DNA from 4 places in the Bradyrhizobium sp. RDM12 genome. Region 1 is predicted to be linked to each of the others. Evidence: predicted binding sites of a transcription regulator. Region 1 holds the regulator's gene; each other region holds the start of a gene.
The links. Region 1 encodes PhoB, which activates phosphate uptake and scavenging genes when phosphate is short. Its sites were predicted from a motif close to TGTCATNNANCTGTCAT; they were not measured.
Positions count from the first base shown of each region.

Region 2: a site for PhoB is predicted at 3,376-3,392, ahead of ACTGJ9_RS27660 (DUF47 domain-containing protein). Genes of this name have one in related genera too.
Region 3: a site for PhoB is predicted at 4,653-4,669, ahead of phnF (phosphonate metabolism transcriptional regulator PhnF). Genes of this name have one in related genera too.
Region 4: a site for PhoB is predicted at 1,927-1,943, ahead of ACTGJ9_RS27315 (RNA degradosome polyphosphate kinase). Genes of this name have one in related genera too.

Region 1 covers NZ_CM133064.1:747,099-754,766, forward strand. The annotation lists gene ACTGJ9_RS03595 (acetylornithine transaminase) at 1-520, opposite strand, end outside; gene ACTGJ9_RS03600 (GcrA family cell cycle regulator) at 974-1,483, shown strand; gene phoB (phosphate regulon transcriptional regulator PhoB) at 1,581-2,288, opposite strand; gene phoU (phosphate signaling complex protein PhoU) at 2,310-3,026, opposite strand; gene pstB (phosphate ABC transporter ATP-binding protein PstB) at 3,038-3,859, opposite strand; gene pstA (phosphate ABC transporter permease PstA) at 3,856-4,701, opposite strand; gene pstC (phosphate ABC transporter permease subunit PstC) at 4,703-5,692, opposite strand; gene pstS (phosphate ABC transporter substrate-binding protein PstS) at 5,869-6,882, opposite strand; gene ACTGJ9_RS03635 (ATP-binding protein) at 7,025-7,668, opposite strand, start outside.
Region 2 covers NZ_CM133064.1:5,620,176-5,627,843, reverse strand. The annotation lists gene ACTGJ9_RS27680 (ABC transporter ATP-binding protein) at 1-99, shown strand, start outside; gene ACTGJ9_RS27675 (ABC transporter substrate-binding protein) at 152-1,372, shown strand; gene ACTGJ9_RS27670 (branched-chain amino acid ABC transporter permease) at 1,445-2,308, shown strand; gene ACTGJ9_RS27665 (branched-chain amino acid ABC transporter permease) at 2,310-3,278, shown strand; gene ACTGJ9_RS27660 (DUF47 domain-containing protein) at 3,435-4,079, shown strand; partial or broken gene ACTGJ9_RS27655 (inorganic phosphate transporter) at 4,094-5,100, shown strand; gene sugE (quaternary ammonium compound efflux SMR transporter SugE) at 5,093-5,407, opposite strand; gene ACTGJ9_RS27645 (peptide chain release factor 3) at 5,583-7,202, shown strand.
Region 3 covers NZ_CM133064.1:450,150-457,817, forward strand. The annotation lists gene phnL (phosphonate C-P lyase system protein PhnL) at 1-693, opposite strand, end outside; gene phnK (phosphonate C-P lyase system protein PhnK) at 716-1,513, opposite strand; gene ACTGJ9_RS02215 (alpha-D-ribose 1-methylphosphonate 5-phosphate C-P-lyase PhnJ) at 1,506-2,402, opposite strand; gene ACTGJ9_RS02220 (carbon-phosphorus lyase complex subunit PhnI) at 2,399-3,502, opposite strand; gene phnH (phosphonate C-P lyase system protein PhnH) at 3,506-4,114, opposite strand; gene phnG (phosphonate C-P lyase system protein PhnG) at 4,119-4,583, opposite strand; gene phnF (phosphonate metabolism transcriptional regulator PhnF) at 4,704-5,432, shown strand; gene phnE (phosphonate ABC transporter, permease protein PhnE) at 5,567-6,415, opposite strand; gene phnE (phosphonate ABC transporter, permease protein PhnE) at 6,412-7,296, opposite strand; gene phnD (phosphonate ABC transporter substrate-binding protein) at 7,368-7,668, opposite strand, start outside.
Region 4 covers NZ_CM133064.1:5,548,899-5,556,566, forward strand. The annotation lists gene purM (phosphoribosylformylglycinamidine cyclo-ligase) at 1-378, opposite strand, end outside; gene ACTGJ9_RS27305 (CDP-alcohol phosphatidyltransferase family protein) at 533-1,075, shown strand; gene ACTGJ9_RS27310 (chromosomal replication initiator DnaA) at 1,188-1,865, shown strand; gene ACTGJ9_RS27315 (RNA degradosome polyphosphate kinase) at 2,017-4,209, shown strand; gene ppx (exopolyphosphatase) at 4,225-5,727, shown strand; gene ACTGJ9_RS27325 (TerC family protein) at 5,731-6,579, opposite strand; gene ndk (nucleoside-diphosphate kinase) at 6,624-7,046, opposite strand; gene ACTGJ9_RS27335 (sulfur globule protein precursor) at 7,348-7,608, shown strand.

The DNA.
Region 1 (7,668 bases):
CTTTCTTCACCGCCTCGATGTCGCCATGCGGGACCTGGTCGAAGCCGTCCATCGGCGGACCGAAACCTTCGAGATATTTTGCCGAGCCGGTCGCAGCCAGCGTCGCCAGCGTGCGGCCGTGGAAGGCGCCCTCGAAGGTGATGATGCGGTAGCGCTCCGGATGTCCATTGGAGAAGTGATGATGGCGGACCAGCTTGATCAGACCCTCCAGCGCTTCGGCGCCGGAATTGCAGAAGAACACGAAGTCCGCAAAACTCTCGTTGCAGAGACGCGCGGCGAGCTTCTCGCCGTCCGGGCTCTGAAACAGGTTCGACATGTGCCAGAGCTTTGTGGCCTGCTCCTGCAGCGCCTTGACCAGCGCGGGATGGGCATGGCCGAGCGCATTCACCGCCACGCCCGAGGTGAAGTCGAGATAGCGATCGCCATTGGTTGCGATCAACCAGACGCCTTCACCGCGCTCAAAACCGATGTCGGTCCTGGCGAAAACGGGGAGCAAGTGCGGCGCTGCGCTGTTAGCCATGATGGTCTCTTTGGATGTTTCGGACGGCCTGAACGTGCGTTGCGCAGCGCATCATTGGTCCGGAAAACGAAACGTGCCGCCTTTTAAGGGCGGCACGCGTCACTATCTTATGCTTGGCACCATTGGTGTCAATGCCGACCGGAAAGCCCCACGAAATCCTGATTCCGTAGTCTTGCGGTGCCGAATTTGCGGGATTTTGGCCACGGAACATGTGGAAGCGAGTCGGCGGACTCTTGCGCGTGAGTCACGCCATATTGTAGCGTCTGGCTTGTCAGATACGACATCTCGTGCAGCGGTTCTGATCCCAAAAGTCCTCATGTACCGGCGTAAACGTTCGGGCGTCTCATTGCGCCCGGCGAGCCTTAAGGGATTCTGGCGGCACGGGTTTTTCGAGGCTTAGGCATTCGTTGTGCGGTCCCAGTATGGCGGGCGCGCGGCGAAGGAAAGGGTGCAATGACGGTTTTGACCTGGTCCGACGATCGCGTCGAACAGCTGAAAAAGCTCTGGGAGGCCGGACTTTCGGCCAGCCAGATCGCCGCTGAGCTTGGGAATGTCACCCGCAACGCCGTGATCGGCAAGGTTCACCGGCTCGGCCTGTCGGGCCGCGCCAAGAGCCCGTCTTCGGCAGCTCCGCGGCCGCGCAAGGCGCGTCCAGCGCAGCACATGATGCGGGCGAGCAGGCCGATCGCGCGCGGCAATACCGCGCTGGCGCAGGCCTTCGAGGTCGAAGTCGAGGCTGAACCGGTCACCTACGACAACGTGGTACCGATGAGCCAGCGGCTGTCGCTGCTCGAATTGAACGAGGCGACCTGCCACTGGCCGGTCGGCGATCCCTCGAGCGCGGACTTCTTCTTCTGCGGCGGCAAGGCGCTCTCCGGCCTGCCCTATTGCGCCCAGCACTCGCGGGTCGCGTATCAGCCGGCAGCGGATCGCCGGCGGGCGCCGGCGAAGCCGCCGCGGTAAGTATTGTCTCAGTCAAATTTAGGAGCCGTCGCAATGACGGCTCAACAAACTCCGTTGTCGCCGGGACGACAGTTACAATTGTTGACGCAGCTGTGGCTTACGCCTGCTCGGCCTTCGCGAACCGGTCGTCGAGCGCATAGCCCGCGCCGCGCACGGTACGGATCGGGTCCTGCTCGCGACCGAGATTGAGCAACTTGCGCAGGCGGCCGATATGCACGTCGACGGTACGCTCATCGATGTAGATGTCGCGACCCCAGACGCTGTCGAGCAGCTGCTCGCGCGAGAATACGCGGCCGGGATGCTCCAGGAAGAACTCCAGCAGGCGATACTCGGTCGGACCGAGGTCGATCGGCCGGCCCGAGCGCGCCACGCGGCGCTTGTCGCGGTCGAGCTCGATGTCGCCGAATGCCAGCACGGTGGCGAGCCGCTCCGGACTTGCGCGCCGGAGCAGACCTTTGACGCGCGCCAGGAGCTCAGGCACCGAGAACGGCTTGACGATGTAATCGTCGGCGCCGGTCGCAAGGCCCCGGACCCGCTCGCTCTCCTCGCCACGCGCGGTGAGCATGATGATCGGCAGCTGCTTGGTGTCGGACCGCGCGCGCAACCGCCGGCACAGCTCGATGCCTGATAGCCCCGGCAGCATCCAGTCGAGCACGATCAGATCGGGGATGTGCTCCTTGAGACGGGTGTCGGCGTCGTCGCCGCGCATCACCGTCTCGACGTCATAGCCGTCGCCTTCGAGGTTGTAGCGGAGCAGCTCGGTCAGAGCTTCCTCGTCCTCAACCACCATAATGCGTGCGCCCATCGCTCGTCGCTCCTTGCGTAATCAGGCGTTCGGGACCGTGGTGGCGAAAGTCGTCATATCGCCCTTCGGCCGCTTGTCGGTGATCGCCTGGCCCTCGATCATGTAGAACACGGTCTCGGCGATGTTGGTGGCGTGGTCGCCGATCCGCTCGATGTTCTTCGCGCAGAACATCAGATGGATGCAGAACGAGATGTTGCGCGGATCCTCCATCATGTAGGTGAGGAGCTCGCGGAACAACGAGGTGCAGATGGCGTCGACTTCCTCGTCGCCCTTCCACACGGCCATCGCCGCCGGCAGATCGTGCGCGGCATAGGCGTCCAGCACCGACTTGACCTGCTGCTGCACGAGATCGGTCATGTGCTCGAGGCCGCGGAACAGCTTGAGCGGATGGAAATCCGTCTCCAGCGCGGCCACGCGCTTGCCCATGTTCTTGGCGAGGTCGCCGATACGCTCGAGATCGGTTGCAACGCGCATGGCGCCGACGATCTCGCGCAGATCGACCGCCATCGGCTGGCGGCGCGCGATCGTGAGCACGGCGCGCTCCTCGATCTTCCTCTGCAGCGTGTCGAGCTCGGCATCGATGGTGACGACGCGCTGGCCGAGCGCGACGTCGCGTCGGATCAGCGCGTCGACAGAATCGACGATCATGCGCTCGGCGATGCCGCCCATCTCGGCGACCAGGCGCGTGAGCTCCTGGAGGTCGGTGTCGAAGGCCTTTGCGGTATGTTCGGAACCCATGTGCCGTCTCCTCAGCCGAACCGGCCGGTGATGTAATCCTGCGTGCGCCGGTCGGTCGGCGACGTGAAGATCTTGCTGGTGTCGTCGAACTCGATCAGCTCGCCGAGATACATGAAGGCGGTCTTGTCGGAAACGCGGGCCGCTTGCTGCATGTTGTGGGTCACGATCGCGATCGTATAGCTTTCGGACAGCTCCTGGATCAGCTCCTCGACCTTGGCGGTCGAGATCGGGTCGAGTGCCGAGCAGGGCTCGTCGAACAGGATCACCTCGGGCCGTACCGCAACCGTGCGGGCGATGCAGAGGCGCTGCTGCTGGCCGCCGGAGAGCGACAGGCCGGAGGCGTTGAGCTTGTCCTTGACCTCGTTCCACAGCGCGCCGCCGCGCAGCGCCTTCTCGACGCGGTCGTCCATCTCGGATTTCGAGATCTTCTCATAGAGACGGATGCCGAAGGCGATGTTCTCATAGATCGTCATCGGGAACGGCGTCGGCTTCTGGAACACCATGCCGACGCGGGCGCGCAGCAGATTGAGGTCGAGCCTGGGGTCGAGGATGTTGGTCTGGTCGAGCATCAGCTGACCGGTGACGCGCTGGCCCGGATAGAGGTCGTACATCCTGTTGAAGATACGCAGCAGGGTCGACTTGCCGCAGCCGGACGGGCCGATGAAGGCCGTGACGCGGTTGGTGCCGAGCGCCAGATTGATGTTCTTCAGCGCGTGATGCTCGCCATAATAGAAGTTGAGGTTGCGCACCGTCACCTTGGCCGGTGCTTCGGGCAGCATCGGCGCCTGGGGCAGGCCGCCGGCCGCGCTCATCGATACGGAAAGATCGGTCATTTCGCGGTCCTCTCGGCGCCAAGAATGCGCGCGCCAATATTCAGGGCAAGAACGGTCAGGGTAATGAGCAGTGCGCCGCTCCAGGCGAGCTGCTTCCAATAGGCGTAGGGGCTCTGGACGAAATTGTTGATGGTGACTGGCAGGTTCGCCATCGTCTTGTTCAAGCCGAGGCTGAAGAACTGGTTCGACAGCGCGGTGAACAGCAGCGGCGCGGTTTCGCCGGCAACGCGGGCGGTGGCGAGCAGCACGCCGGTGATGAGACCCGAGCGGGCAGCACGATAGGCGATCCGCTTGATCACCAGCGAGCGCGGCAGGCCAAGCGCAGAGGCCGCCTCGCGCAGCGCGTTCGGCACCAGGAGCAGCATGTCCTCGGTCGTGCGAAGCACCACCGGGATCACGATGACGGCGAGCGCGAGCGAGCCTGCGATCGCCGAGAAGCCGCGCATCGGCACCACTACGGCGCCGTAGATGAACAGGCCGATGATGATCGAGGGCGCCGAGAGCAGGATGTCATTGATGAAGCGGATCACGGAGGTCAGCTTGTCGTTGCGGCCGTACTCGGCGAGATAGGTGCCGGCAAACAGGCCGAGCGGCGCGCCGATGCCGACGCCGATCACGGTCATGATCAGGGAGCCGACGATGGCGTTGCGCAGCCCGCCTTCGTTCGAGCCCGGAGGCGGCGTGTCCGAGACGAACAGATCGAGGTTGAGGCCGGCCACACCGTTATAGAGCAGCGTGATCAGGATCAGCGCGAGCCAGGTGACGCCGAAGGCGGCAGCGGCAATGCAGAGGCCGCGGATCACCATGTCCTTGCGGCGGCGGCGTGAATAGATCGGGTTCATGTTAGTTCCCCGCCTTCTTTTCCAGCCGCATCAGCATCAGCCGCGCCGCTGCGAGCACGAAGAACGTCAGCACGAACAGCAGCAAGCCGAGCAGGATCAGGCCGGATTGGTGCAGGCCGTCGCTTTCGGCGAATTCGGATGCGATCGCCGCCGAGATCGTGGTGCCCGGTGCGAAGATCGATGACGAGATGCGGAACGAGTTGCCGATGATGAAGGTCACCGCCATGGTCTCGCCGAGCGCGCGTCCGAGCGCCAGCATGACGCCGCCGATGACGCCGACGCGGGTATAGGGAATCACCACGCTGCGCACGACTTCCCAGGTGGTGCAGCCGACGCCGTAAGCAGCCTCCTTCAGCACCGGGGGCACCGTCTTGAACACGTCGACCGAGATCGAGGTGATGAAGGGCAGCACCATGATAGCGAGGATCAGCGCGGCGTTGAACAGGCTGAGATAGGACGGGGGGCCCGCGAAGATCGCCCCCAGCACGGGGACGCCGTCAAAGATCCTGATCATGAAGGGCTGAAACGTGTTGGCCAGGAACGGACCCAACACGAAGAAGCCCCACATGCCGTAGATGATCGAGGGGATGCCGGCGAGCAATTCGATGGCCATGCCGATCGGGCGGCGCAGCCATTGCGGGCAAAGCTCGGTCAAGAAGATCGCGATGCCGAGACCGACCGGAATGGCGATCAGCATCGCGATGAACGAGGTGACGAGCGTGCCATACATCGGTCCGAGCGCGCCGAGCACAGGCGGATCGGCCGACGGCGCCCAACGCTGGGTCCACAGGAACGCGAAGCCGTATTCCTTCATCGCCGGGAAGGCGCCGACGATGAGCGACAGGATGATGCCGCCGAGAATGAGAAGCACCGAGATCGCGCTGAGCCGCGTGATCCAGTAGAAGGTGACGTCGCCGAGCTTGAACGCGCTCAAGGCCTTGGCGCGATCATATGGTCCGGCGTCGTCGATTACATCGCTCTGAACGGCCATTTCTGCCACGCCGATCCCCTGTACCAAGAATATACGCTTTTTGTTGGTCTCGAACCCCGGATGCGGCGCTCGCTGCGAAGCGTTGCGACGCTGATCCGGGGCCTCGTTCTTGTGGGTCCCGGCTCAGCGCAGCAGCGTTCCACGCTGCCGCGCGTCCGGGACACGAGAGAGAGAGCTTAGCTCTTGATCTCGGCAGCCCAGGTCTTCTCGATCAGCTGGACGACGCTGTCGGGCATCGGGATGTAGTCGAGCTCTTCAGCCGCCTTGCCGCCGTTCTTGAACGCCCAGCGGAAGAACTTGATGGCTTCCTGTGAGGCCGCCTTATCGGTGGCGTCCTTGTGCATGAGGATGAAGGTCGCAGCCGTGATCGGCCAGGACTTGTCGCCGGGCTGGTCTGTCAGGATGACGTAGTAGCCGGGAGCCTTGGCCCAGTCGGCGTTGGAGGCGGCCGCCTGGAAGGCTTCGACGGTCGGCTGCACCGGCTTGCCAGCCTTGTTGACGAGGCCGGTGTAGGTCAGCTTGTTCTGCTTGGCATAGGCGTACTCGACATAGCCGATCGAGTTCTTGGTCTGGCTGATGTTGCCCGACACGCCTTCATTGCCCTTGGCGCCGACGCCAACCGGCCACTCGACGGCGGTGCCTTCACCGACCTTGCTCTTCCACTCGGCGCTGGCCTTGGAGAGATAGTTGGTGAAGTTGAAGGTGGTGCCCGAACCGTCGGAGCGGCGGACCACGGTGATCGCGTCCGACGGCAGCTTCACGTTCGGATTGAGCTTCTTGATCGCGGCATCGTCCCACTTGGTAATCTTGCCGAGATAGATATTGGCGAGGGTCTCGCCGTCGAACACCAGCTCGCCGGGCTTGACGCCCTCGAGGTTGACGACGGGAACGATGGCACCCATCACCATCGGCCACTGGGCAAGGCCGTCCTTCTCAAGCTGCTCGGCTTTGAGCGGCGCGTCGCTCGCGCCGAAGGTCACGGTCTTGGCCTGGATCTGCTTGATGCCGCCGCCGGAGCCAATCGACTGGTAATTCAGGCCGTTGCCGGTCTCCTTCTTGTAGGCATCAGCCCACTTCGAATAGATCGGGAACGGGAACGTCGCGCCTGCGCCGGTGATATCGGCAGCGAAAGCCGCCGTCGTCGTTGCGGCGACCAAGCCGGCGGCGACGATCGTTTTGATGAAATTCATGCTGGTCTCCATACAGGGGAACGAAGCGCCATCCGCGCCCGATCGCGCTCCCCGCGCCGCCCCTTTAAGAGCGGTCGGCTGTGCTTTTACGAAGGTTTGGTGACAGTCGGATGACACCTCAAGCACTTGAAATCGCTTGAGTTCAGCTCGCAGCCGGAGTCTTGGCCTGGGGAAAACAGGCGGTGAACGTGGCGCCCTGCTTGGGCACGCTTTCGATCAAAAGACGGCCGCGGTGGCGGTTAAGGATATGTTTCACCAGCGATAATCCGAGCCCAGTCCCGCCCTGCGAGCGGCTGTCGCCGACGTCCACCCGGTAGAATCGCTCGGTCAGCCGCGGCAGATGCTCGGGCGCGATGCCGGGGCCGAAATCGCGCACCATGACCCGGATTTCCTGAGCTCCTTCAGTCGCCGGGGTCGCGGTCAGCGACACGATGACGCGTCCGCCGGAGGCGCCGTATTTGAGCGCATTCTCGATCAGATTCTCGAACAGGCGCAGCAGCTCCTCGCGATCGCCCGCGATCACGGCCGGGGTCTCCGGCAGATGCGTCTCGACCTCGACCTGGCGTTCGCGGGCCAGCGGTTCGAGCCCGTCGGCGACCTGGAAGATGATCGGCAGCAGGTCAACCAGCGTATCCGGCCGCACATGCGCCGACAGTTCCACCCGCGACAGCGACAGCAGATCGTCGATCAGGCGCGCCATCCGCGTGGCCTGATTGTGCATGATGCCGAGGAAGCGCTCGCGTGCCTTGGGATCATCCTTGGCCTGGCCCTGCAGCGTGTCGATGA
Region 2 (7,668 bases), 3.3 Mb from region 1:
CGCTATTACGTCGTCGAGCACGGCAAGATCATTGACGGATTTTCCAATGCGGAGCTTGCCGCCAACATGGACAAGCTCAACACCTATCTCGGCGTTTAGTACGGCCAAGTGAGAGTCGGACGGTCACGAGAAGATTCACGAGGGAAATAGCATGAAAAAGTCGGTTGCATCGTTGTTGCTCGGCACGGCCTTGGCCGTTACCATCGCGGGCGCAGCCTTCGCGCAGGACAAGACGGTCAAGATCGGTGCACTGTCCGATCAATCCGGTCTTTATGCAGACCTCGGTGGACCCGGCTCGACGCTTGCCGCGCAGATGGCGGTGGAAGATTCCGGCCTCGCCGCGAAGGGCTGGAAGATCGACATCATCTCGGGCGATCACCAGAACAAGCCGGATATCGGCACCGCGATCGCGCGGCAGTGGTTCGACGTCGACAAGGTCGACATCATCGTCGACGTGCCGAATTCCGGTGTAGCGCTCGCAGTCAACAACGTCGTGAAGGAGAAGAACGGCGTCTACATCAACTCGGGTGCGGCGACCTCCGACCTCACCAACGCGCAGTGCTCGCCCAACACCGTGCACTGGACCTACGATACCTACATGCTGGCCCACACCACGGGCCAGGCTCTGGTGAAGGCCGGCGGTGACACCTGGTTCTTCCTGACCGCGGACTACGCCTTCGGTGCGGCGCTCGAGCGCGACACCACCGCTGTTATCACCGCCAACGGCGGCAAGGTCGTCGGCGGCGTCAAGCATCCGCTCAACACGCCGGACTTCTCGTCCTTCCTGCTCCAGGCGCAGGCCTCCAAGGCCAAGATCGTCGGCCTTGCCAATGCCGGCGGCGATACCACAAACTCTATCAAGCAGGCCGCCGAGTTCGGCATCGTCAAGGGCGGCCAGAAGCTCGCCGCGCTATTGCTGTTCCTCACCGACGTCAAGGCGATCGGCCTGGAGACGGCGCAGGGCCTGAACTTCACCGAGACCTTCTACTGGGACATGAACGACCAGACCCGGGCTTTCTCCAAGCGGTTCTCGGAGAAGATGAAGAACGGCGCGATGCCGACCATGGTGCAGGCGGGTGTCTATGCGGGCGTGCGCCACTATCTCAAGGCGCTGGACGCGCTCGGCGGCAATCCTCATGACGGCGTCAAGGTCGTCGAGAAGATGAAGTCGATACCGACGGAGGACGACCTGTTCGGCAAGGGTGAGATCCAGCCCAACGGCCGCACCATCCACAACGCCTATCTGTTTGAGGTGAAGAAGCCCTCCGAGTCCAAGGGACCGTGGGACTTCTACAAGCTCGTCGGCACGGTGCCGGGCGACCAGGCCTTCACGCCGCTCTCCGAGAGCAAGTGCGCGCTGCTTAAGAAGTAAGACCGACAGCCCGCCGGCGGCGAGCCGGCGGGCGCTGGACTGGGAACGCCGAAGGGACTGGGTGCTGGATCGATGCAAGCTCTCTACGCACAGCTACTGGTGGGACTGATCAACGGCTCGTTTTACGCGCTGCTCAGTCTCGGGCTCGCCGTCATCTTCGGCATGCTCAACATCATCAATTTCGCCCATGGCGCGCTCTACATGATGGGCGCCTTCGTCGCCTATTTCCTGCTGAACCTCGGCGGCATCAATTACTGGTGGGCGCTGCTGCTTGCGCCGATCATCGTCGGCATCTTCGGCATGATCCTGGAACGGACCATGCTGAAATTCCTGGCCGGGCTCGACCATCTCTACGGCCTGCTGCTGACCTTCGGCATCGCTCTGATCGTCCAGGGCGTGTTCCAGAACTATTTCGGTTCGTCGGGCCTGCCTTACTCCATTCCGGATCAGCTCAAGGGCGGCATGAATCTCGGCTTCATGTTCCTGCCGATCTATCGCGGCTGGGTCGTCATCTTCTCGCTGGTGGTGTGTCTTGCGACCTGGTTCCTGATCGAGAAGACGCGGCTCGGCGCCTACTTGCGCGCCGCCACTGAAAACCCGACACTGGTGCGTGCTTTCGGCATCAACGTGCCGCGCATGATCACGTTGACCTACGGTCTCGGGGTCGGCCTGGCCGCGCTCGCCGGCGTGCTCTCGGCGCCGATCAACCAGGTCCGGCCGCTGATGGGCGCCGACCTCATCATCGTGGTGTTCGCGGTCGTAGTGATCGGCGGCATGGGATCGATCATGGGCTCCATCATCACCGGCTTCGCGCTCGGCGTGATCGAGGGCCTGACCAAATATTTCTATCCAGAGGCCTCCAACACCGTCGTGTTCGTGCTGATGGTGCTGGTGCTCTTGGTGAAGCCAACCGGATTGACGGGAAGGGCAGCCTGATATGACAGCCTTGACGGACGATACGCTGCCGGTAACTCCGCGCGCGATGCGTGACGAGATGATCGTATTCGTGGTGATGGCGCTGCTGCTGGCCTCGGTGCCGTTCAGCGGCATCTATCCGTTCTTCGTGATGCAGGCGCTCTGCTTCGCTCTGCTCGCCTGCGCCTTCAATCTTCTGATCGGCTATGGCGGCCTGCTGTCGTTCGGCCATGCGATGTTCATGGGCACGGCCGGCTATTGCAGCGCGCATGCGCTGAAGGTGTGGGCGCTGCCGCCGGAGCTCGGCATTCTGGTCGGCATCGCTGCGGCGTTCGGACTGTCGCTCATCACCGGCTACATCTCGATCCGCCGCCAGGGCATCTATTTCTCGATGATCACGCTGGCGTTGTCGCAGCTGCTGTACTTCATCTACCTCCAGGCGCCGTTCACCCACGGTGAGGACGGCATTCAAGGCATTCCGCAGGGGCACATGTTCGGCGTGCTCGATCTGTCGAAGCCGACCGTGCTCTATTACGTCGTGCTGGTCGGCTTCCTCGCGGGCTTCCTGTTGATCTATCGCATCATCAACTCGCCGTTCGGCGAGGTTCTGAAGTCGATCCGCGAAAACGAGCCGCGGGCCATCTCGCTCGGCTACCGCACCGACCAGTACAAGTTCCTGGCGTTTGTCCTGTCGGGGACGCTGGCAGGTTTTGCCGGCGCGCTGAAAGTGTTCGTGGCGCAGAACGCCTCGCTCACCGATGTGCACTGGTCGATGTCGGGCGAAGTCGTGCTGATGACGCTTGTCGGCGGTCTCGGCACCGTTTTCGGTCCCGTGGTCGGCGCCTTCGCGATCATCGCCATGCAGCAATATCTGGCCGGCTTCGGCCAGTGGGTGACGGTGATCCAGGGCTCGATCTTCGTGATCTGCGTGCTCACCTTCCGCCGTGGCGTCGTTGGTGAAGTTGCCCACTACTTCCGGAGATCGCTCTAAATAGTTGATATCTCGACACTTTCAAAGGTGAGCGAATCCGGTGGATGATCCGGCTCCGCGTGCGCGAGATGACACGCGCGCGGAGCGAAAATGGTCTATGACGGTTTTACGACGGTCCGTTCGGGCCGGGCCATTTCCAACCGGTAGACTATCCCCATGATGCGATGGTTTCGCGCTTTCCTGCCCAAGGAAGAACGGTTCTTCGACCTGTTCGACCGCCATGCCCAGACCGTGATCCAGGGCTCCGTCGCATTGCAGGGCATGCTGAATGGGGGGGAGGAGACGCCGGTCTACTGTCAGCGCGTCAACCAGTTCGAGAACGATGCCGACAACATCACCCGTGAGGTGCTGACGGCGGTGCGCCGCACCTTCATTACGCCGTTCGATCGCGGCGACATCAAGAACCTCATTACCTCGATGGACGATGCCATCGACCAGATGCAGCAGACCGCCAAGGCCGTGATGCTGTTCGAGGTCCGCAGCTTCGAGCCGCCAATGCGCGAGATCGGTGCGCTCCTGATCGAATGCGCCAATCTGGTCGGGCGTGCGCTACCGCTGATGCAGGCGATCGGCCAGAACGTCGCGATGCTGACGGCGATCACCGAGGAACTGGGCAAGCTCGAGGGCCGCGTCGACGATCTCCACGACATCGGTCTGAAGGAGCTGTTCCTCAAGCACCGCAACGGCAGCGCGATGGACTTCATCGTCGGCGTCGAGATCTACGACCACCTCGAGAAGGTGGCCGATCGCTTCGACGACGTCGCGAACGAAATCAACAGCATCGTCATCGAGCAAGTTTAGGGCAGGGCCGCGCCGTGGATGCTGCCTTCGGTCTTCCCGTCCTGATCGGACTGATTGCCGTCGCGCTGCTGTTCGACTTCCTGAACGGTCTGCACGACGCCGCCAATTCGATCGCGACCATCGTCTCGACCCGCGTGCTGCGGCCGCAATTCGCGGTGATCTGGGCCGCGTTCTTCAATTTCGTCGCCTTCATGGTGTTCGGCCTGCACGTCGCCCAGACCATCGGCACCGGTATCATCGATCCCGCGATCGTCGACGCGCAGGTGATCTTCGCGGCGCTGGTCGGCGCCATCGTCTGGAATATCGTCACCTGGGCACTCGGCATTCCATCGTCCTCGTCCCACGCATTGATCGGGGGCCTGTTCGGTGGAGGCGTCGCCAAGGCCGGGCTCTCGGCGGCGGTCTGGAGCGGCTTGTCCAAGACGGTCATCGCCATCGTGCTGTCTCCGGTCGTCGGCTTCCTGCTGGCGATGGTGCTGGTCGCGATCGTCTCGTGGGCGTCGGTGCGCTCGACACCCTTGCCGTGGACCGGGCCTTTCGCATCCTGCAATTTGCCTCCGCCTCGCTCTATTCGCTCGGCCATGGCGGCAATGACGCGCAGAAGACCATGGGCATCATCGCCGTGCTGCTTTATTCGCAAGGCCAGCTCGGCGGCGAATTCTACGTGCCGTTCTGGGTCGTGCTGTCGTGCCAGGCGGCGATGGCGATGGGGACGCTGATGGGCGGCTGGCGCATCGTCCGCACCATGGGGTTGCGCATCACCAAGCTGACGCCGATGCAGGGCTTTTGCGCCGAGACCGGGGGCGCTGCGACTCTGTTCATGGCGACCTTCCTCGGAGTTCCCGTCTCAACCACCCACACCATTACCGGTGCCATCGTTGGCGTCGGCGCCGCGCGCCGCCTTTCGGCGGTGCGCTGGAATGTCGCGAGCTCGATCGTCTACGCCTGGGTGATCACGATGCCGGCCTCCGCGATCGTCGCGGCGCTGACCTGGTGGGCCGTCAGGATTTTTCTCAAGTAACGAGCTTCAGCCCGACAATGCCGGCGACGATCAGCCCGATGCTGGCGAGGCGAAGCGCGGTGGCGGGTTCGCCGAACAAGATGATGCCCAGCGTCGCGGTGCCGACCGCCCCGATGCCGGTCCATACCGCATAGGCGGTTCCGACGGGCAGTGACTTGAGGGCGAGCCCAAGCAGGATCACGCTGCCGGCCATTGCCGCGAGCGTGATGACGGAAGCAACCGGCCTGGTAAAACCCTCGGCATATTTCAGGCCGATGGCCCAGGTGATCTCGAGAAGACCGGCGACGAACAGGATGCTCCAGGCCATGACGACCCTCCATTCAAGGCAGGGTCGTCCCCGCAGGCTGATAGGCTGATGAGCGGGAAGGTCGTCCTTCCGCAAAGATCTGTCTGATCGAAGCCGATATGGGGCTGGCCAAAGGGCTCCGCAATCACCAAATGAGGCTTGATCAGGCCCATTTTCCCTGCCAAACGCTCCCGCCATGTCCGACATCGCGATCCCAGCCGAATCGCCGGCCCGTTCCCCGCTTGCCGCAGAAGTGTCGCGGCGGCGCACCTTTGCGATCATTTCGCATCCGGACGCCGGCAAGACCACGCTGACCGAAAAGCTGCTGCTGTTCGGCGGCGCCATCAATCTAGCCGGCCAGGTCAAGGCCAAAGGCGAACGGCGCAACACCCGCTCCGACTGGATGAAGATCGAGCGCGAGCGCGGCATCTCGGTCGTGACCTCGGTCATGACCTTCGAGTTCGAAGGTCTCGTCTTCAACCTCCTGGACACGCCGGGCCACGAAGACTTTTCGGAAGACACCTATCGCACGCTCACGGCGGTCGATTCCGCCGTGATGGTGATCGACGCAGCCAAGGGCATCGAGGCGCGGACGCGAAAGCTGTTCGAGGTGTGTCGTCTTCGAGATATCCCGATCATCACCTTTATCAATAAAATGGATCGCGAGAGCCGCGACGTTTTCGAGTTGCTCGACGAGATCGAGAAGACACTGGCGCTCGATACCACGCCGATGACCTGGCCGGTCGGCCGCGGCCGCGACTTCCTCGGCACCTATGACGTCGCCAATGGCGGCGTGCGCCTGCTCGAAGGTGGAGGTGCCAAAACGGGCGCCGCGCAGCAGATCGAGATCGCGGAACTCGCCAAGCTCAATGCCAATCTCGACGTCTCGGCGGTGAAGGACGAACTCGAGCTGGTCACCGAGGCCTCGAAACCGTTCGAGCTGGAGGCGTTCCGCGAGGGCCATCTGACGCCGGTCTATTTCGGCAGCGCGCTGCGCAATTTCGGCGTCGGCGATCTGCTGGAAGGCCTCGGCAAGTTCGCGCCCGAGCCGCGCGCGCAGGACAGCGATCAGCGCAAGGTCGAAGCGACCGATCCGCGCATGAGCGCCTTCGTGTTCAAGATCCAGGCGAACATGGATCCGAACCATCGCGACCGCATCGCCTTTGCGCGGCTCTGCTCGGGCAAGCTCAGCCGCGGCATGAAGGCGAAGCTGGTGCGCACCGGCAAGAGCATGCCGCTGTCGAGCCCGCAATTCTTCTTTGCCCAGGACCGTTCGGTCGCGGACGAGGCCTTTGCCGGCGACGTCGTCGGCATTCCCAACCACGGCACGCTGCGCATCGGCGACACGCTGACCGAGGGCGAGGATTTCAATTTCGTTGGCGTGCCGAGCTTCGCGCCTGAAATCGTCCGGCGGGTCCGTCTCACCGACGCGATGAAGGCGAAGAAGCTCAAGGAAGCACTTCAGCAGATGTCGGAAGAGGGCGTCGTGCAGGTATTCCGTCCGCGCGACGGCGCGCCAGCGCTGGTCGGCGTGGTCGGCGCGCTGCAGCTCGATGTGCTCAAGGCGCGGCTCGATGCGGAATATTCGCTGCCGGTCGAGTTCGAGGTGAGCGAATTCCAGCTGGCGCGCTGGATCTCGTCGGACGATCGCAAGAAGCTCGACACCTTTGTCGCCGCCAACACCTCCAGCATCGCCGACGATGTCGATGGCGATCCTGTGTACCTCGCGCGGAACGAGTTTTATCTCGGCTACACCCGGGAACGCGCCGAGGGCATCGAATTCACGAACGTCAAGGACGTGAAGAAGAAGGGGTAGGGTGGTGTTCCGTCCGCTCTGTAGCCATTCCCTCCACTGTCATGCCCCGGCTCGGGGCATCCAGTAGTGTGCCGAGTATGAACGACAGCTTGGAGGTGGAAGTCCTCTATCCAGCCTGATGACGGCGAAGGATTAGCAAAGCGCAAGGGCGTCATCGCGAGGTGGGGTCTGAAGACAGCGTGGAGCAAAGCCGCGGCCCGATGAACAAACACCGGATAACGAGGCCTACCCGACCGGACGAGCGAGCTACTGATCGCGAAGTCCATAGTCATCAAGGGCCGGGGTGGTAGATCCGGCGGGCGTGCGGCGAAGGCGGTCGATCTTACCTCGGGAGGTCTGCACGGTGTCCCGGCAACGGGACTGAGGTCGCCGCAAGGCGGCCTGACCGCAGTGCAGAAGTCAGCAGAGGGCATAGTAGGCGGCGGCGCGCCGCCGAAGGCCTGAACGGTGGAAGAGGCCAGTAGAG
Region 3 (7,668 bases), 300 kb from region 1:
CGCGGCGGCAAAGCTGGTGACGTCGACGATGCGGTCGGCAATCAAATGGCGGATTTCGTCGTCATGCACAATCGCGACCATGGCGACGCCCTGACGCTTCTTCTCGGCGACCAGCGCGACGACGACGGCCCGGTTGGCGGCATCGAGCGAGGCGGTCGGCTCGTCCAGCAGCAGGATCGGCAGCTCCGAGATGAAGCCGCGGGCGATGTTGACGCGCTGCTGCTCGCCGCCGGAGAAGGTCGCGGGCGGAAGCTGCCAGAGCCGCTCGGGGATGTTGAGGCGATGCAGGAGTTCGCCGGCGCGCGCTTGCGCATCAGCGCGCGTCATGCCGTTGACGATCAGCGGCTCGGCGACCACGTCGATGGTTGCAACGCGGGGCACTGCCCGCAGAAACTGGCTGACATAGCCGATGGTGGTGCGGCGGACGTTGAGGACCTGCCGCGGCTCGGCTGTGGCCAGATCGATCAGCGCGCCACGATGGCGGATGCCGATCCGGCCGGAGTCGCAACGGTAATTGCCGAAGATCATCTTCAGGATCGAGGATTTTCCGGCACCTGATGGCCCTGACAGCACGACGCACTCGCCGGGATCGACGTGGAAGGTCACGCCGCGCACGACAGGCAATTCGATGCCGCCTTGCAGGTGCATCGTGAAGGTCTTGTTGGCGCCGGCAATGTCGATCATGGCGGTCATCGGAGGGCTCACGTTGGAAGGCTTATGGCGGCAGAATCGAGGAGACGAGAAGCTGGGTGTAGGGCTCGCGCGGATCGTCCAGCACCTGGTCGGTCAGCCCGGTTTCGATGACGCGGCCGCCCTTCATCACCATCACGCGATGCGACAGAAGGCGCGCGACCGCGAGATCGTGGGTGACGATGACGACGGCGAGATGCAATTCGGCGACGAGATTGCGCAGGAGATCGAGCAGGCGGGCCTGCACGGAGACGTCAAGGCCGCCGGTCGGCTCGTCCATGAACACCAGCCGCGGCCCGGTGACGAGGTTGCGCGCGATCTGGAGGCGCTGGCGCATGCCGCCGGAATACGTGCGCGGCGCATCATCGATACGCGCAGCGTCGATCTCGACCCGCGCCAGCCAGTCGGAGGCGGTCTCGCGAATCCGGCCGTAGTGGTTCCAGCCCGCCGCCATCAGCCGCTCGCCGACATTGGCCCCGGCCGAAACGGCCATGCGCAGACCCTGCGCCGGATCCTGGTGCACAAAACCCCAATCGGTGCGGAATAGCAGGCGCCGCTCGGCTTCGCCAAGCGCGGCGAGATCGCGGGTGACGCCGTCGCGCATCCGATAGGACACCTGCCCACCACTGGCCGCGAGCTGGCCCGACAGCAGTTGCAGCAGCGTCGACTTGCCGGAGCCGGATTCGCCGACGATCGCCAGCACCTCGCCGGGATAGAGCGAGAACGATACCTCGCGGCACGCGGCGATGCGGCCGTAGGATTTGCTGAGGGAGTCCGCGACCAGCAGCGGCTGATCGGTTTCGAGCAGATCCTGGTCAGCCATTGGAGGCCTCCTGCGCCTTCTCCTTGTATGGCGCAGCGCTCAGGCTGCCGTGATTGCCGGCGGCCTGACGGCCCTCGCAATAGTCGGTGTCGGAGCAGACGAACATGCGGCTGCCCTTGTCGTCGGTGACGATCTCGTCGAGGTAGGAGTTTTCAGCGCCGCACAACGCGCAAGGCGCGTTGAACCGGTAGGGCTCGAACGGGTGGTCCTCGAAGTCGAGCGACACCACCTGGGTATAAGGCGGGATCGCATAGATGCGCTTCTCGCGGCCGGCGCCGAACAATTGCAGCGCCGGGCAATTGTCCATCTTGGGATTGTCGAACTTCGGTGTCGGCGACGGATCCATCACATAGCGCGCGTTCACCTTGACCGGATAGGCGTAGGCCGTCGCGATATGGCCGAAGCGAGCGATGTCCTCGTAGAGCTTCACATGCATCAGGCCATATTCAGCGAGCGCATGCATGCGGCGCGTCTCGGTCTCGCGCGGCTCGAGGAAGCGCAGCGGCTCCGGAATCGGCACCTGATAGACCAGCACCTGGTTTTCGTGCAGCGACGTCTCCGGGATACGGTGGCGGGTCTGGATCACTGTCGCCTCGTCCGTCGAGGTCGTCGTGGCGACACCGGCCGTTTTGGCGAAGAATTTGCGGATCGAGATCGCGTTGGTGGTGTCGTCCGAGCCCTGGTCAATCACCTTCAGCACATCCTGCGGCCCAAGGATCGCGGCGGTCACCTGCACACCGCCCGTGCCCCAGCCATAGGGCATCGGCATCTCGCGGCTGGCGAACGGCACCTGATAGCCGGGGATCGCGATCGCCTTCAGGATCGCGCGGCGGATCATCCGCTTGGTCTGCTCGTCGAGATAGGCGAAATTGTAGGCAGGCGCCTTCATTCCGCGGCCTCCTTCATGGCATCATGCGCATTCGCCTCGGCAAATTCCTTGCGCAGCTTGCGCAGCAGGCCGAGCTCGGACTGGAAGTCGACATAATGCGGCAGCTTCAGATGCTCGACGAAGCCGGTCGCCTGGACGTTGTCCGAATGCGACAACACGAATTCTTCATCTTGCGCCGGGGCTCCGACCTCTTCGCCGAGCTCGCGGGCGCGCAGCGCGCGGTCGACCAGCGCCATCGACATGGTCTTGCGCTCGCTCTGGCCGAAGGCGAGGCCATAGCCGCGAGTGAAGCACGGCGCTTCCGTTGCCCAGCCCTTGAACTGGTTGACCATCTGGCACTCGGTCAGCTCGATCGAGCCCAGCGGCACGGCAAAGCCGACGTCCTCTGCAGCGAACTCGACCTCGACCTCGCCGAACCGGATCTCGCCGGCGAAGGGATGGTTGCGACCGTAGCCGCGCTGGGTGGAGTAGCCCATAGCCAGCAGAAAACCTTCGTCGCCGCGCGCGAGATTCTGCAGGCGCAAATCGCGGTCCGCAGGAAAGTTCAGCGGCTCGCGGGTGAGATCGCCGACGCTGGCGCCGTCTTCGGCCTGCGGCGAGGGCTCGATCAGCCCTTCGCGCCCCAGAATGTCGGTCACGCGCGGCGTCGGCGCTGTCGAGGCTTCGGCTACAGCCGGCGCCGCCGGCACAAAGCCTTCTGCCAGCGAGGGATCGAGCAGGCGATGGGTGTAGTCGAAGGTGGGCCCGAGGATCTGGCCGCCGGGAATGTCCTTGAAGGTCGAGGACACCCGCCTCTGCACCCGCATGGCGCCGGTGTCGACCGGCTCACTCGCGCCGAAACGCTGCAGGGTGGCGCGGAAGGCGCGAACGAGGAAGATCGCCTCGATCAGGTCGCCGCGCGCCTGCTTGATCGCCAGCGCTGCGAGCTCGCGGTCATAGAGCGAACCTTCGCTCATGACGCGGTCGACGGCCAGCCCAAGCTGTTCCGAGATCTGGTCGAGCGAGACTTCCGCAACGCTTTGGTCGCCGCGCCGCGCATTGGCGAGCAGGCGATGGGCGTTCTCGATGGCGCGTTCGCCGCCTTTGACTGCGACATACATCCGTCAGGCTCCCTCACTCATGATACGCGTGGTGCGCGGGATCGCCACCACGGCATCATCGGCGACCAGAATCACGTCGATGCCGCGCGGAAACAGCGTCTCGTTGAAACGCAGGCGTTCAAACAGGTCGAACGGCTTGATCGAAGCCTTGAGCGTTGCGACACCGTCGATGCCGGGGCCGCGCAGTTCGAAGCTGCGGCCTGCGTCCAGGCTGTCGACCTGAATGATCAGCGTGGTCGAACGATCCGGATATTCGTTGCTGCCGAGCCCAAAACGCTCGAGCGAAGGCAGCCCCCCGCCATCACTGATCAGCGCAAAGGCCGCAATCGAGGAATCCCGCACCACCGGCGCGCCGGTGTGGAACTTGAGCCATTTCAGCACGTCGGAGCTTTCCGACATCCGCGCGTCGAGCCAGAGCGGCGTGTCGTGGTCAAACAGCGTCAGCGCGATCGCGGCGGTGCCGCGCGTCATCGTAGCAGGCGTTCCCGCTATCGCGACGATGCGCTGGACCGAGCCCGGCCGCGCCATCGCATCCATCACAGAGCGAAACGTCGATTGCGCCGACAACACCTTGTCGACGAAACCGGGCGGCAGTTCCGCAATCGTGGTCATGATCTCACCCCTCACCGCGCAACATGGTGTAGAAATCAACCTTCGTCGCAGCGGTCTCTTCCGCCGCCTGCTTGCGCCTGACCATAAGCTGCTCGCGCAACGGCGTGATAACGTCGCGCTGCACCGCCGCGCCATAATCGCGCGACTGCACCAGCGCATCGCACAGAGCGATCAGCCGCGCCTTCTCACCGTCGCGGCCGAGCGTATAGCCGAAGCCGACCTCGCCGCTCGCAAGCCGCACCGCGGCGCGTGACACCGTCGCTTCGCCGAGATTGAACGGCGCGCCGTCGCCGCCGACCCGGCCGCGCAGCATCACCAGACCGTTCTCCGGCGCGCGCAAATCCTGATGGCCAGGCAAGGGGATCCTGCGGAGACGGGCGGCGATCTCGCCCGCCTCCGCGTGCGCCAGCACGGCCATGGCGGCCTGGCGCTGGGCTTGCCGGGTGTTGTGCTGGGTCACCGAATCCACCGATCTCTTCGACAGAACTTGTCGCATCCAAGTTGTCTATGATACTAGACAACTTGATACAGAAGCGCCATGACTGTTTCGTGACAGACGTGTGATTTTCGAGCTAGGCTGGCCACCGACATGAGCATGCAGGACACCTCCTCTTCGGGCGTCGCGCTATGGCGCCTCGTTGCCGACGGCATCGAGCGGGGCATCGCCGACGGCCGTTTTGCCGCAGGCGACAAATTGCCGGGCGAGATGGAGATCGCCGAAACCTACCGCGTCAATCGCCACACCGTGCGGCGCGCGCTGGCAGCGCTTGCCGAGCGCGGCATCGTGCGCGCCGAGCGCGGCAGTGGAACCTATGTCGAAGCGCAGAAGCTCGCTTATCCGCTGCGCTCGCGCACGCGCTTCTCCGAGATCGTCGGTGCCGATGATCGCGAGCCGCATGGCCGGATGATCGAGGCGTCGAACGATGTCGCGACCCGCGAGCTCGCGCGCGAACTGGGATTGAAGACCGGCGCACCGCTGGTCCGGATCGAAGCCATCCGGCTCGCCGACCGCACACCGATCTGCGTCTCCACGACTTGGCTCTCAGCGCAATTGTTTCCCGGTGCAGGTGACGTGTTCGGCGCGACGCGCTCGATGACGAAGATGCTCGAGCATTACGGGATCCGCGATTATCGCCGCGGCGCCACCCGGATTACCGCCGGTATCGTCGACGCCACCGACGCCGCGCGGCTCGATCTGCCGTTGGGGCGGCCCATCCTGGTGGTCGATGCCACCGACCTCGATCTCGACGGCAAGCCGCTGGTGACCAAGCACTCGCGGTTCGCGGCGGAGCGGGTGGAGTTTTTGGTGGAGTCGTAGAGGGTGATCCTGTCTCCGCGAATCCGGACTCGTAGGGTGGGCAAAGGCGCACTTGCGCCGTGCCCACCATCTCTCCCCGATATCAAACAGAAGTGGTGGGCAGCTACGCTTTGCCCACCCTACTGCAGCTGTAATCAGGCGACGGCTCGCCTTCCAATAATTGCAAACCGCAGCTTGCCCGAGACGAAATCAATCGCGGCGACCGCGACCAGGATCATGAGGATCAGGAACGACACCTTCTGCCATTCCAGCACGCGGATCTGCTCGGCGAGCTGGAGGCCGATACCACCGGCGCCGACGATGCCGATGATGGTGGCCGAGCGCGTGTTGGATTCGATGAAATAGAGCACCTGGCCCGCGATCACGGGCAGCACCTGCGGCAACAGGCCGAAACGGATCTCGTGCAGCGCGCTGCCGCCGGAGGCACGGATGCCCTCGACCTGCTTCTGGTCGGCACCTTCGATCGCCTCCGAGAACAGCTTTCCGAAGGCACCGAAATCCGATACGGCGATGGCCAGCACGCCGGCAAACGGCCCGAGCCCGACGACGTTGATCCATACCAGCGCCCAGATCAGCGTATCGACGCCGCGGATCGAATCGAGAAAGCGGCGCACGGGAAAGCGCAGGATGATCGACGGCACGACGTTGCGTGCGGCCAGCAGGCTGACCGGAAGCGCGAACAGCGCGGCCAGCGTGGTGCCGAGCAGCGCGATCGACAGTGTTTCGCCCATCGCCTTCAGATAGAGCGGCAGCGACGCGCCGGGATCTGGCGGGATCATCATCATGCTGATCCAGCCAAGTTGGCTGAGGCCGTTGAAGAGCCGCGACGGCGAGAAATCGAGATCGACTAGGCCATAGATAAAAACGGCGATCACTGCGACAATCATGGCCGGCGTAGCGAGCCGCGCTGCGGCCGGCCGCTCGAATACATCAGGATAGCGCGCGCGGATCTCCGCGGTATCGACCTGCTGCGGTCCCGTCACGTCCGCGCCTCCTTGCCGAACAGGCGGCCGCGCAGCCAGCCGGTCGAGATGTCGATGATGAAGACGGTGACGATGATGAGGAGCAGGATCGCGCTGACGTCCGAATAATAGAACTTGCGGATGGCGACGACGAGCTCCTGCCCGATGCCGCCGGCCCCGACGAAGCCCATGACCGACGCTTCGCGGACATTGACCTCGAAACGCAGCAGCGCGTAACTGGCATAGCCCGCCGTCACCTGCGGCAGAATCGCAAACCGCATGCAGGAGACCCAGCTCGCACCGGTCGAACGGATGCCTTCGACCGGCTTCATGTCGGCATTCTCGACGATTTCCGAGAACAGTTTCCCCAAAGCGCCGGTGGAGTGGATCGCAATCGCGAGCACACCGGCCATCGGCCCGAGGCCGAAGGCGATGACGAAGATCAGCGCGAAGACGATGCCGGGGACGGTACGGGCGAATTCGAGCAGGCGCCGCACCACGAAGCGGAGCCATGGCCCGGGCGAGGTGTTTTCGGCGGCAAAGAAGTTGAGGGCGAAAGCGAACACCGCGCCGATCAACGTGCCGACATAGCTGATCAGCAGCGTCTCACCGAGCATCTTCAGCCATTTGCGCCAGCCCCACAACCATTCACCGATATCGGTCCAGACCCGCTGGCCGCTATCGAGCGTGAGGATGCGATCGAAATAGCTGACGAAGTTGCCGAAATAAGTGAACAGGGTCCGCAAATTTACTTCTGCGCCGATCGCAGCGAGCAGCAGCGCAGTCGCGAAAATCGCGGCCCCCAACAGGAGGCGAAGCCGCTTGCGCAGGACCGCCTTGTTGTAGGCGGCGTTCAGCGCAGCAAGCTGCTGCTCGGGGAGGATCGAAACCGCGACGGTCATTGGATGGGAACTGGTCCGTCAAGGGAAAGAGCCGGGTCCATCGACCCGGCTCAAGTAGCTCGTCCCGAAACTCAGGACGCCTTCTTCTTGCGCAGTGCATCGACGAACTTGATCAGCTCGATCGTGCCGTCCCAGTCCTTGGTGGTGGCGGGATGAAAGCCCTTCTTCTGGCCGTCCTGGAGGCGATCGAAGGCGGCCTTGTCCTTGACCGGCGCGTCGAAGAACGCCTTCGCGATCGCCGCCTTGGCCTCTTCCGGCAGGTCGGAGTTATAGGCATAGGGGCCGTTGATGATCGGCGCCGATTTGTGGATGATGCGGAAATCGTCCTTCTTCATCGGCGAGCCGTCGGCATTCTTCAGCATGCCCTTGGTC
Region 4 (7,668 bases), 3.4 Mb from region 1:
GGCGACGATCGAGGCGGTCGCCTCCGGATCGAGCTTGCCGCAGGCGAAATAGTCGAGGAAGAACAGCGGCTCGGCGCCCTGCACCACGAGGTCGTTGACGCTCATGGCCACGAGGTCGATACCGATCCCGCCATGCAGGCCGGTCTCGATCGCGATCTTGACCTTGGTACCGACGCCGTCGGTGGCCGCGACCAGGACGGGGTCCTTGAAGCCGGCCGCCTTGAGGTCGAACAGGCCGCCGAATCCGCCGATCTCGGCGTCCGCCCCGGGCCGTGCGGTGGCGCGCACCATCGGCTTGATCAGGTCGACCAGGCGGTTGCCCGCGTCGATATCGACGCCTGAATCGGCGTAAGTGAGGCCGTTTTTGCGGTCGGTCATGCCCGATTTCCAGTGGGTTTGCGGCTGGTTACGTCGAATTCCGGGGACGTGCAATGGCAAGCGTGGCGCCCCGCCCTATACTATGTAGATATCAACCGGTTCAGCCTTCAAACGGGCCGGATTCGAGGTCAGGCCGGGTGCCGGGAAGCGCCGCGTGAGTATTCCGAACATCATTACCTTGGGCCGCATCATGCTGGTCCCGATCATCGTCTGGGCCATCGTGTCGAGCCAAATGGAGGTGGCCTTCGGCGTCTTCCTGGTCGCCGGCATCAGCGACGCCGTCGACGGCTTTCTGGCCAAGCGTTTCAACATGGCGAGCGAACTCGGCGCCCTGCTCGACCCCTTGGCCGACAAGGCGCTGCTGGTGTCGATCTATCTCGCGCTCGGCATCTGGGGCGACATTCCGCGCTGGATCGTGATCCTGGTGGTGTCGCGCGACATCATGATCGTCGCGGCTGTGATCGTGTCCTGGCTGTTCGACAAGCCCGTCGAGATGAAGCCGTCGATGGTCTCCAAGCTCAACACCACGGCCCAGGTGGCCTATGCTGCACTGGTGCTGGCCTCGCTCGCCTTCGGCTTCAAGCTGGGGCCCTATGATATGATCCTGATGGGCCTCGTTACGGTGTTCACGCTGTCCTCCGTGTCGCTCTATCTCGTCGAGTGGCTGCGGCACATGAGCACCATTGAGGCCAAGTAGCATGATCGAGGCCAAATGAACCGGGAGGCGGCCCCGCAAAAGGCCAACTCCCGATCGAATAAGTCTATCCTCTTCAAACACAGCCGGCGCGCCGGCACGGAGTAAAGCAAGCGTGGCAGGCCGCGTTCATCCCCGACAATTGGCGTTTTCGCTTCCGCACGCCGAGAGCCTCAGTCGGGACAATTTTCTCGAGGGCCCTGCCAATGCCGCCGGCCTCGCTCTGATCGACGGTTGGCCGGAATGGCCGAACCGGATCATGTGGCTCGCCGGCCCCGAAGGAAGCGGCAAGAGCCATCTCGCGGCGATCTGGGCCGAGGAGGCCGGCGCCCGCTCGACCGCGGCCAATGCGCTGACCGCGGCCAGCGTCCCCGGCGCGCTCGCGACCGGCGCGCTGGTGGTCGAGGATCTCAAGGCGCGGAGCTTTGACGAGCGCGCCCTGTTCCATCTGATGAATCTTGCCCGCGAGGACGGTGCCTATGTGCTGTTCACCGGACGCGAGGCGCCGGCGGCGATCGAGGTCGATCTCCGCGACCTCAAGTCGCGGCTTCGGACGATTCCGGTGATTTCGCTGGCGCCGCCTGATGACCAGCTGTTCCGCGGCCTGATCATCAAGTTCTGCGCCGACCGCCAGCTCTCCGTGGATGAAAGCGTGGTGAGCTACCTCGCAACCCGGCTGGAGCGGTCGTCGGCCGCCGCCCGGCGGGCCGTGGAATTGCTCGATGGTGAGGCGCTGCGGCTCGGCCGCCCCGTCACCCGGGCGCTCGCCGCCGAACTGCTGCGCGATGCCTGACCGCCAAGCCCTCTTTGGTCCCTTTGCGCCCGCTTGACGGGGCGAGGCGGCGGAACATCAATGTCATCGAAACGTCATCGCGCTAACACATGCTCCGGCCGGTTTTGCGCATAAATCGCGGACTGGGGCAAACTGGATGGATCGATTTCTCATGGATTCCGCGCAAACTGTTGAAACAAAAGAAAAAGTCGCGGAAACCGAGGGTCTGCCGGCGATCGCCTCGAGCCCCGAGCGATTCATCAATCGCGAGCTCTCCTGGCTGCACTTCAACCGGCGCGTCCTGGAGGAATCGGTCAATCCCAGCCACCCCGTGCTGGAGCGGGTACGATTCCTGTCGATTTCCGCAAATAACCTCGACGAATTCTTCATGGTCCGTGTCGCCGGCATCAAAGCGCAGGTGCGCGAGGGCATCGCCGAGCGCGCCCCCGATGGCCTGACTCCGTCCGAGCAGCTCGCGCTGATCAACCGCACCGTCTCGCAGCTCGCATCCGACCAGCAGGCGATCTGGGCCGCGTTGCGCGGCACGCTCGCCGACGTCGGCATCGTGCTGCTCGAGGGCAAGGAGGTCACCAAGGCGGAGCGGACCTGGCTTGAGGACTATTTCCTCAACAACGTGTTCCCGCTGCTGACGCCATTGGCGATCGATCCGGCGCACCCCTTCCCGTTCATCCCGAGCCTCGGCTTCACCATTGCGCTCCAGCTCACGCGTGCCATCGACGGCAAGCAGATGAACGCGCTGATCCGTATGCCAGGCAAGATCGATCGCTTCATCCGCCTGCCGACCGACGGCAAGGTGGTGCGCCTGATCTCGCTGGAGCAGGTGACCGGTCTTTTCATCAACCGCCTGTTTCCCGGCTACAATCTCCACGGCCAGGGCGCCTTCCGCATCATCCGCGACTCCGAGCTCGAAATCGAGGAAGAGGCCGAAGACCTCGTCCGCCTGTTCGAGACCGCGCTGAAGCGCCGCCGCCGCGGGTCGGTGATCCGGCTCGAGATCGACGCCAAGATGCCGGAGCAGCTGCGCAGCTTCGTACAGCACGCCCTGTCGGCCGCCGACGACGAAGTGTTCCTCGTCGATGGCGTGCTCGCCATGAACGAGCTCTCGCAGCTCACCCGGCTCGACCGGCCCGACCTCGAATTCACTCCCTACGTGCCTCGGCATCCCGAGCGCGTGCGCGAGCATGGCGGCGACATTTTTGCCGCCATTCGCCAGAAGGACCTCGTCGTCCACCACCCCTACGAATCGTTCGACGTGGTGGTGCAGTTCCTGCAGCAGGCCGCGCGCGACCCTGACGTCGTCGCGATCAAACAGACGCTTTATCGCACCTCGAACAATTCGCCCATCGTGCGCACGCTGGCCGAAGCGGCCGAAGCCGGCAAGTCCGTCACCGCGCTGATCGAGCTGAAGGCGCGCTTCGACGAAGAGGCCAACATCCGCTGGGCGCGCGACCTCGAACGCGCCGGTGTGCAGGTCGTCTACGGCTTTCTCGAATTGAAGACGCACGCGAAGCTTTCGATGGTGGTACGCCGCGAAGGCGGCAGCCTCACCACTTACGTCCATACCGGCACCGGCAATTATCACCCCGTCACCGCGCGTATTTACACGGACCTCTCCTACTTCACCTCGGAACCGACCATCGGCCGCGACGCCGCGCGCGTGTTCAACTTCATCACGGGCTACGCCGCGCCAAGCGATCTGGAAAAGATGGCGGTGTCGCCGCTGACCCTGCGCAAGCGCATCATCGAGCACATCCAGGGCGAGACCGAGCACGCGCGTCACGGCAAGCCCGGCGCGGTCTGGATGAAGATGAATGCGCTGGTCGACCCCGATATCATCGACGCGCTCTACGAGGCATCGCAGGCGGGCGTGCAGGTCGAGCTCGTGGTCCGCGGCATCTGCTGCCTGCGCCCCGGCATTCCCGGCCTGTCGGAGAACATCCGCGTCAAGTCGATCATCGGACGCTTCCTGGAACACGGCCGAATCTACTGCTTCGGCATGGGTCAGGGCCTGCCGAGCGCGAAAGCGGCTGTGTATATCTCGTCGGCCGATATGATGCCGCGCAATCTCGACCGCCGCGTCGAGGTGCTGTGTCCGTTGCAAAATCCCACGGTGCATCAGCAGGTTCTCGAACAGATCATGGTCGCGAACCTGAAGGACAATGAGCAGAGCTGGCAATTGTTGCCGGACGGGTCCTCAACGCGTATGAAGGCCGCGAAGGGCGAGGAGCCTTTCAACGTGCACAACTACTTCATGACAAATCCGAGTCTGTCTGGCCGTGGAAAGTCGCTCAAGGAATCCTCGCCGCGCCGTCTCACGCGCCGGAACGAACGCCATCAGTCCTGACCGGAGATTTCTGCGGTGAAACGGCCGCGCAAGCGTGGCGCTAGCGTCGCGGTCATCGACATCGGCTCCAACTCGGTTCGTCTCGTCGTCTACGAGGGACTGACACGCAGCCTGATTCCGATCTTCAACGAGAAGACGCTGTGCGGCCTCGGGCGTGAGGTGCAGAGCACGGGTCTGCTCGCGCCGGATGCCGTCGACAAGGCGCTGACCTCGCTCAAGCGCTTCCGCGCGTTGTGCCGCGTGATGCAGGTCGGCCGCGTGTTTGCGATCGCGACCGCGGCTTGCCGTGATGCTTCTAACGGCCCCGACTTCATCGCCAAAGCCGAGCGCATCTGCGCCGTGAAGATCGAGATCCTGTCGGGACCGCGCGAAGCGAAGCTGTCGGCGCTCGGCGTGATCTCGGGCATTCACCGCCCCGACGGCATCGTCGGCGATCTCGGCGGCGGCTCGCTCGAACTGATCGACGTGCGCGGGAACAGCGTGCGCAGCGGCGTGACGCTGCCGCTCGGCGGCCTCGCGCTGCAGGACCTCGCCCACAAATCGCTGAAGCGCGCCGACCGGATCGTCCGCGAGGCGATCGACGAGGTCCCGCAACTCAAGGCCGGCAGCGGCCGCAGCTTCTATGCGGTCGGCGGCACCTGGCGCGCGCTGGCGCGCATCCACATCATCCAGAGCGGGTACCCGCTCCAGGTGATGCACGGCTATTCGATTTCGGCAGCCGAAGCGCTCGACTTTTCGCGTCGTCTGCGTCGTCTTGCAGCCGCCAACATGCTCGCCGACATCGAGGTCGTCGCAGACGCGCGGCGTCCTCTCCTCACCTATGCCGCGCTGGTGCTCGAGCATATCATCCGGGTGGCGAAGCCCAAGACAATCGTGTTTTCGACCTTCGGCGTGCGCGAAGGTCTGCTGCACGAGAAGCTCTCGGAGAGCGAGCGCAACAAGGACGGGCTGATCTGCGCGGCGGAAGAGTTGAACCAGCTGCTGTCACGCTCGGCCAAGCATGCGCGCGAGCTGATCGCCTGGACCGACCGCCTCGCGCGCGTTGTCAAGCTGCGCGAGACCGAGGAGGACCGCCGGCTTCGCCACGCCGCCTGCCTGCTCTCCGACATCGGCTGGCGCGTGCATCCCGACCATCGCGGCGAGCAAACGCTGAGCCTCGTCGTCAACGGCAATTTCGGAGCAATCACGCACATTGAGCGCGCCTTTGTCGGCCTGTCGGTGTTCTATCGCTATGCGGGTCTCAGCGAGGAAAACCAGCCGCCGCTAATGATGCAGGAACTGCTGACACCGGCGCAGCTCGAGCGCGCCCGCCTCCTTGGCGCCGCGTTCCGCGTTGCGCATCTGATCTCGGCGGCGCGTCCTGGCGTGCTGCCCGCCACGCATTTCCGCAGCCAGGGGCGCAATCTGATGCTGGTGTTCGAGCACAGGCTCGGCGATCTCGTCGCCGACCGCGTCGGCAGCCGCTTCAAGCAGCTCGCCCGCCTGATCGGACGGTCCGGCTCGATCGTACGGCGGTAGCGCTTATTCAGCTGACGCTTTTGCGTGCTCGAGCGCGGCTTGACTGAGGCTCCGCCGGCGCCAGATCGAGCCGACGACCAGCACGACCACGACACCGAGCGCGGCGCAGAGATATTCGGCGCCACCGCCGCCATGGGCAAATTGCGGCGGGATGTGCAGGCTGCCGAGCATCTTGTCCAGCGAAGCGCCGAACGGACCTTCGGACAGCGTGTGCAGATTCGGCGCGATACCGGGATCGGTTGCGATCACCTCACCCGCGATCCAGCCGAGCAGCGCCGCACCGGCCCAGACCAGGATCGGCAGCTTCGATAGCAGCGCCATGATCAGCGCCGCACCGGCGACGATCAGGGGCACGCTGATGGCAAGGCCGAGCACCAGCAGCGGCACGCTGCCGTTGGCGGCCGCGGCAACCGCGATGACATTGTCGAGGCTCATGACGATGTCGGCGATAACGACGATCTGCACCGCCTGCCACAGATGCGAGGCCGACTCGACGCCCTCCTCGTCCTCGTTTTCGGGCACGAGCAGCTTTGCCGCGATCACGATCAGCGCGAGGCCGCCGACCAGCTTGAGGTACGGCAACCCCATCAGGCTCGCGACGATCCCGGTGAAGATGATCCGCAGCAGAACCGCGGCGCCCGCGCCGAGCACCATGCCCCACAGCCGATGCCGCGGCTTCAGGCCGCGGCAGGCAAGCGCAATCACAAGCGCGTTGTCGCCGGACAAAAGGATGTTGATCCAGATGATCTTGCCGACCGCAATCCAGAAGGTCGGCTCAGCCATCTCATTGCGGAACTGGGTGAAGAATGCCCCGATCGTGGCGGGATCGAAGATCTGCCAGAGCCAGTTCACAATCAGTCCTTTCGCCCCGTCGACTTAACTTGTCGGCTGAAAGCTCAGCCGACGATCTCGTTGCCCGAGAAGAACTGCGCGATCTCGATCGCGGCGGTCTCCGGGGCGTCCGAGCCGTGGGCGGAGTTCTCGCCGATCGACTTTGCGTAGAGCTTGCGGATGGTGCCGTCGGCCGCCTTGGACGGATCGGTCGCGCCCATCACGTCACGGTACTTGGCGACCGCGCCCTCGCCTTCCAGCACCTGGACGACAACCGGGCCCGAGGTCATGAACTCGACGAGTTCGCCGAAGAACGGACGGGCCTTGTGGACGGCGTAGAAGGTCTCGGCCTGTTCCTTGGTCATGCGGATGCGCTTCTGCGCGACGATGCGCAAGCCCGCCTTCTCGATCACGGCGTTCACGGCACCGGTCAGATTACGCGCCGTCGCGTCGGGCTTGATGATCGAGAAAGTGCGTTCGATGGCCATGATCTTGTCCTTGAAGAGAAAAAGGGTGGTTGGGAGTTGCGGGGCTTATATCGGCGCCTTCGCGATCCGGCAAGCGACCGCCGGAACGAGCGTGCGGTGGATTTGCCGGACCGGATTCCAACATGGATTACAACGATTTCACCCAGATGAACCCAGTCTGAAGGCTCTGTCAGGGTTTGGTTCAGCCTCGCCGATGTAGCGTCAGGTCCATCGAAACCAAAGCCTCCTCGCGAGGCGGACCGTTTCGGCGGCCTTTCCATCGACGCGATAGCCCCGCGCCGGCAGTTTTGAGGAGATCACCATGTTGAGGAAACTTTCGCTCGCAGCAGTTGCCGCGGTCGCGCTGGGTGCCGCGCTGGCTCCCACCTCCGCCTCCGCTCACTGGCATGGCGGCGGCTGGGGCTGGCACGGTGGTGGCGGCTGGCATCACGGCGGCTGGGGCTGGGGCGGACCGCGCTTTTACGCGGCCCCGGTCTCCTACGGCTACGGCGGCTGCTATGTGCGCCGGCTGGTCCCGACCCCCTGGGGACCCCGCTGGCGGCTGATCAACCGCTGCTACTGAGCCCGCAAGCACCTTCCTGAAGCACATTCCTGGAAGACCTTCCCAAGGTACTGTTCCCCC